2 linked regions of the Actinopolymorpha cephalotaxi genome follow. The protein of the gene in region 1 interacts with the protein of each later gene in a pairwise test. Links are inferred from orthologs where the notes say so. Each region holds a gene or a part of one and is shown on either strand. Other genes may lie near its edges.

Region 1 (2,967 bases):
GGTGCCGTCCACGTGCCCCTGCACGATGTGGCCGCCGAGCCGGCCGCCGGCGGGTACGGACCGCTCCAGGTTGACCGGGTGGCCGGGCGCGAGGGCGCCGAGGCTGGTTCGGGACAGGGTCTCGGCCATCACGTCGGCGGTGAACCGGCCCTCGCCGGGCTCGACCTCGACGACGGTGAGACAGCAGCCGTCGACGGCGATCGAGTCGCCGTGGCGCGCGTCACTGGTCACCTCGGGTCCGCGTACGGTCAACCGCGCGGAGTCCCCCAGGCGCACGAGGTCGACGACCTCGCCGCGTTCTTCGACAATTCCGGTGAACACCGGCTACTCCCTCGCCTTCCGGTCTGCCCGAGCGGGCACCGGGGAAAAGGCGAGGTCACGGCAGGGGCCGACCCGTCGACGCGGACGAGGAGTGCCCTCGCCCGCACTGCGGGTACGGAAGCCGTGGCCCGCGTGCTGCCTCCCATCCGGACTTTAACCGTCGGTCCAGGAATTCCACCTGGTCAACCGGGCGAGGCCGTTGGAACGACTTCGCACGGGTCGCGGACTGTCACCGCCGGTTCGGACTTTCACCGACCCCGGAGCACGCAGCGAGCTTTGAGCTCGTACGACGTTCAGTCTCGCACGGCCTGCCAAGTCCGGGCACGGGAGTCCGGCCTCCCCGAACTCCCGCGCGCCCGGACGGGGGCCGAAGCAAGGTCCGGTTGACGCTCAGACCCAGAACGTGTCGTGCCGGAGGAAGAACTCCGCGCGCTCGGCCTCGTCGGTCCTCGACAGGTCGGGCAGGCCCTCGAAGTAGCCCTCCCGCGGCGCGCCGGGTGCGAAGTGCAGCAACATGGCGGCCGGTTCGCCGGACTCGTTGCGGAACGCGTGGATTCCGCCCTCGGGCACGTGCACGTAGTCACCGGGCTCGGTGTCGACCCAGCGGGAGCCGTCGAAGATCCGCACGGTGCCGGTGAGGATGTAGAACGACTCCGAGATGGACCGGTGGAAGTGCGCGCTCGGCCCGGAGGGTTCGGAGCCCATCTCCCAGCGGTAGAGCCCGAACTCGCCGTTGGTGGACGCACCGGTGGACAGGTAGTGGACGCTGCCGCCGGACCGATAGGTGAACTCCGGTGGGTGGTTCGCCGGGCGATGGGTCGCGCTGACCTCGCCGCCGGTGCCGGTGTAGCGCGGCTCGGGATACCGAACGTCGGAGTAGTCGTACTCGGGAAAGCTCATGAAGGACTCCTACCCGATCGGCTTGGATGCCTCCGCCGCCAGCGCGCGCAGGTGGTTGACCGCTCGGTCGGGATCCTCCGCGCCGAAGACCGCCGAGCCCGCGACGAAGACGTCGGCGCCGGCCTCCGCGCAGCGTTCGATGGTCTCCGCCGAGACTCCGCCGTCCACCTGCAGCCACAGGTCCAGGCCCCGCCCGCTGGCGAGCTCCCGGGCCCGCCGGATCTTGGGCAGGCACAGGTCGAGGAACTTCTGACCGCCGAACCCCGGCTCGACCGTCATCACCAGCAGCATGTCCAGCTCGCCCAGCAGGTCGGCGTACGGCTCGACCGGCGTCGCCGGCTTCAGCGCCATCCCGGCGCGGCTGCCGAGCGCGCGCAGCTCACGGGCCAGCCGGATCGGCGCGTGCGCGGCCTCCACGTGGAACGTCACGCTGGCCACCCCGGCGTCGGCGTAGGCGGGTGCCCACCGGTCGGGGTCCTCGATCATCAGGTGGCAGTCGATCGGCAGGTCCGTCGCCGCCTGCAGGGACTCCACCACCGGAAGTCCCAGCGTGAGGTTGGGGACGAAGTGGTTGTCCATCACGTCGACGTGCAGCCAGTCGGCCGCCTGGACCGACTCGGCTGCCTGGGCCAGCCGCGCGAAGTCGGCCGACAGGATGCTCGGTGCTATCTGAACGCCCATGGTGGTCGCGACTCTACTGGGACGAGCGGCCGTCCTCGGTGCGGGTGCCGTGGTTGCCGTGGTTGGCGTCGTTGCCGTCGGTTCGGCGCAGCAGGGCGAGGAACATCGCGTCCGTGCCGTGCCGGTGGGGCCACAGCTGCACCTCGGGGCCGTCGCCGAGGTCGGGTACGCCGGGCAGCAGCGGGCGTGCGTCCAGGCGTTCGACGTCGGAGCGGCCGGCCAGCACCGCGGCCACGACGTCGCGGGTCTCGGCCAGGTGCGGGGAGCAGGTGACGTACGCGACGACGCCGCCCACCCGCACCGAGTCCAGCGCCGTGGTGAGGAGTTCCGCCTGCAGCGGGGTGAGCCCGGCGACGTCGCCGGCTGCCCGCCGCCAGCGTGCCTCCGGACGGCGGCGCAGTGCACCGAGTCCGGTGCACGGCGCGTCGACGAGTACCCGGTCGAAGACACCGGGCGGCCAGGCCGGCGCGGTGCCGTCGGCGACCACGGTGCCGAGGACGCCGCGCGAGCGCCGGCCCCGGGGAGTGAGGGCCCGGTCGACCAACTCGGCCCGGTGCGGCTGGAGCTCGGCGGCCAGCAGCGCGGCCGAGCGCCGTCCGGCCAGGCCGGCGAGCAGGGCGGCCTTGCCGCCGGGGCCGGCGCACAGGTCGAGCCAGCGCTCGTCGGTGCCGCTGCCACTGCCGCTGTCGCCGCCGGCCAGCGGCGCCTCCGCCAGCGCGGTCGCGACGAGTTGGCTGCCCTCGTCCTGCACACCGGCGCGGCCCTGGGCCACCGCCTGGATCCGGTGCGGGTCCCCGCCTTCGGTCAGCACGACGGCGTACGGAGACCACCGGCCGGGTTCGGCGCCCTCGGCCCGAAGGTCCGCCACACTCGACCGGCCCGGCCAGGCCGCGAGTGTCACCCGGGCCGGCTCGTTGTCGGCCGCGAGCGCGGCGGCCGTCTCGGCGAGCGAGCCGTCGAGCGCGGCCGCGAACGCCTCCACCACCCACCGCGGGTGCGCGTGCACCGCGGCCAGGTGGCCGATCGGATCCCGGTCGTACGGCGGGGCGAGCTCGGCCTGCCAGC
Region 2 (3,030 bases), 2.0 Mb from region 1 along the record:
ATCGGTGCGCGACGCGGTGCACACCGCGGGCCGGCCGGCCCAACTGGGCGCTGACCGCGGCCACGTCAGCCGGGTCCACCGGGGTGACCGGATCCGCAGGGTCCACGGGGTCAACGGGGTCCACGGGGTCGGGCGCGGTCATCGGTTCGGTCGCGGCGTCTGGGTGGGACTGGGGTCGATGGTCTTCGGCGGCTGGTGCTTCGGCGTGCTGGGCGTCTTACCGACCGGGGGCGACGTCGGCTGCACACCGGCCCTCTCGACACTCCCCCACAGGCTGGACCACCAGGCCTGCTGGGGTCCCGTGGGTACGGCCGCGGCACCGGCGACGGCCGGCGCCTTCGAGACCGAGCCGTCCTCGTCCACGACGACGTATCCCGTCTCGCCCGGCTTCACCCAGCGCAGGCGTTCGCGGGCCTGCGCCTGGACGTACGCCGGATCGTGCCAGCGCCGCAGCTCCTTCTCCAGCGAGGCCACGCGCTTGGTGCGCTGGGTCTCCTCGGTGCGCAGCGCGGCGATCTGGCTGCGTTGTTCGACCCAGGCCCGCAGGCTGGACGCGTAGGAGATGACCAGCGCCGCGATCACCAGCGCCAGGATCGCCGCCCGGCCGGTGACGTTGGCGTTGCGCCGCGAGGCGAGTTTGGCAGCGTCGGGCCGGCCGGGGTCGCGGCGTGCGCTGGGCACGGTTCCGGAGGTCGCGCGGGCCACCCCGGGCCGCACCGCCGCCTCCGGACGGGCCTCGCCCCGGCCGGCCGTGCGGGTGGGACCGGCCCCGGCGGAGCGGCGGGTGGTCCGGGAAGCACCCGCACCACCCCGCGCTCCGCGCCCGGACGCGCCGGGCTTGGCCCGGCCCGGACCCTGCCCGCGGCCCGCCGGCCGGGCGTTGCGGCCACCTCGCGCGTCGCTCACCGGACCTACTCGGAGGTGAACCGCGGGAACGCCGTACGTCCGGCGTACCGGGCCGCGTCGTCCAGCTCCTCCTCGATCCGCAGCAGCTGGTTGTACTTCGCCACCCGCTCACTGCGCGCGGGGGCACCGGTCTTGATCTGCCCCGCGTTGGTCGCCACCGCGAGGTCGGCGATCGTGGTGTCCTCGGTCTCACCGGACCGGTGGCTGATCATCGTGCGGAAGCCCGCCCGGTGGGACATGTCCACCGCGTCGAGGGTCTCGGTGAGGGTGCCGATCTGGTTGAGCTTGATGAGCACCGCGTTGGCCGACTGCTCGGCGATGCCGCGGCTGATCCGCTCGGGGTTGGTGACGAACAGGTCGTCGCCGACCAGCTGCACCTTCCCGCCGAGGGTCTCGGTGAGCCCCGCCCAGCCGGACCAGTCGTCCTCGGCCAGCGGGTCCTCCAGGGACACCAGGGGGTACGACGCACGCAGCTCGGCGTAGTAGGCCGCCAGCTCCTCCGACGTCTTGTCGCCACCCTCGAAGCGGTAGCGGTCGGTGTCGGCGTCGTAGAACTCGGTGGCCGCGGCGTCGATGGCCACGGCGATGTCGGTCCCGAACCGGAAGCCGGCCGCGCCGACCGCGGTGGAGATCAGGTCCAGCGCCGCCCGGTTGGACGGCAGGTTGGGCGCGAAGCCGCCCTCGTCGCCGAGCCCGGTGGACAGGCCCTGGCTCTTCAGAACCGCCTTCAGCGCGTGGTAGGTCTCCGCACCCCAGCGCAGCGCCTCGGCGAAGGTGGCCGCCCCGATCGGGGCGATCATGAACTCCTGGAAGTCGACGTCGTTGTCGGCGTGCGCGCCGCCGTTGACGATGTTGAGCATCGGCACCGGGAGCAGGTGCGCGTTGGGCCCGCCGACGTAGCGGAACAACGGCAGGTCGGCCGAGGACGCGGCGGCGCGGGCGACGGCCAGCGACACACCGAGCAGCGCGTTGGCGCCGAGCTTGGCCTTGTTGGGCGTGCCGTCCAGGTCCATCAGACGGGCGTCGATCAGCCTCTGCTCGCTGGCCTCGTAACCGACCAGCTCGGGGGCGATCACGTCGACCACGCCGCGCACCGCGCTGGTGACGCCCTTGCCGACGAAGCGCTTGTCGTCACCGTCGCGCAGCTCCACCGCCTCGAACGCGCCGGTCGACGCGCCGGAGGGTACGTCAGCGCGGGCGATGGTGCCGTCGTCGAGACCCACCTCGACCTCGACGGTGGGATTGCCGCGCGAATCCAGAATCTCGCGGGCGGTGAGGGCCTCGATCGTTGCCACGTGCTGCCTCCCAGACAACTCAGGTCATGGACTCCCCGAGCCTAGCGGCGTGACCTGTGCGCACCGCGAACCGACCCGCGCACCGCGGCGATCGCCGTGATCAGCCGCCGCGGTGCTGCTCGGCGGTGCGGTGCTGCTCGGCGGCGCGTACGGCGTCGACGTAGCGCCGGCAGGCGTCCCGCAACGCCTGCTCGGGGTCGAGGTCCGCGGATCGCGCGCGGTCGACCAGCGCCAGCAACGCCTCGCCGAGCCGGTCGGCGTCCAGGCGTTCCGGCCCGGTGGTGGTGTCCGTGGTGTCCGCGGAGATCTCGGCGAGTACGGCGGGATCGGGCCCGGCCACCCGGACACCCGACCGCCGCGTACGCCCGACCAGCTTGTCGGCGAGCGTCAGCGCGGGTAACGCCAGCGGCACACCCTCGACCACGGAGGTGCGCTGCTTCTCCTCGGCCTTCAGCTGGTCCCAGACGTTCTCCACCTCGGCTGCCGTCGACCCAGCCGGGCCAGTGGGGCCGACAGCGGTGGGGCCGAAGACGTGCGGGTTGCGCCGGATCAGCTTGCCCACCAGGTCGGCGGTGACGTCGTCGATGGAGAACGGCGTCTCCGCGTCCTCCTCGGCCAGCCGGGCGTGGAACACCACCTGGAAGAGCAGGTCGCCGAGCTCCTCACGAAGGTGCTGCCCGCCGCCGGTCTCGATCGCCTCGACGGTTTCGTACGACTCCTCGACGAGGTACCGCACCAGCGACCGGTGCGTCTGGTCGCGCACCCACGGGCAGCGGTCGCGCAGCTGGTCCATCACCGACACCAGGTCGAGCAGCCGGGCGCCGGGCAG

What was found.
Region 2: the proteins of rpe (region 1) and eno interact in binary tests that used the Escherichia coli proteins (3 or more experiments, as listed by UniProt). The link is inferred for Actinopolymorpha cephalotaxi from one-to-one orthologs.

The regions. Positions count from the first base shown.
Region 1 is NZ_JACBZA010000001.1:2,535,052-2,538,018, forward strand. What follows is about bases 67-2,962. They hold rpe (ribulose-phosphate 3-epimerase), read right to left. Parts: upstream 1,903-2,962; coding sequence 1,231-1,902; downstream 67-1,230. Other genes in these bases: FHR37_RS11335 (riboflavin synthase), read right to left, coding at 67-321; FHR37_RS11340 (cupin domain-containing protein), read right to left, coding at 712-1,221; FHR37_RS11350 (RsmB/NOP family class I SAM-dependent RNA methyltransferase), read right to left, coding at 1,916-2,962. Outside these bases: more of FHR37_RS11335, read right to left, coding at 1-66; more of FHR37_RS11350, read right to left, coding at 2,963-2,967. UniProt on the Escherichia coli protein: Catalyzes the reversible epimerization of D-ribulose 5-phosphate to D-xylulose 5-phosphate.
Region 2 is NZ_JACBZA010000001.1:510,714-513,743, reverse strand. What follows is about bases 57-3,015. They hold eno (phosphopyruvate hydratase), read right to left. Parts: upstream 2,202-3,015; coding sequence 912-2,201; downstream 57-911. Other genes in these bases: FHR37_RS02275 (MazG family protein), read right to left, coding at 2,302-3,015; FHR37_RS32870 (FtsB family cell division protein), read right to left, coding at 139-906. In the rest of the region: more of FHR37_RS02275, read right to left, coding at 3,016-3,030. UniProt on the Escherichia coli protein: Catalyzes the reversible conversion of 2-phosphoglycerate (2-PG) into phosphoenolpyruvate (PEP). It is essential for the degradation of carbohydrates via glycolysis.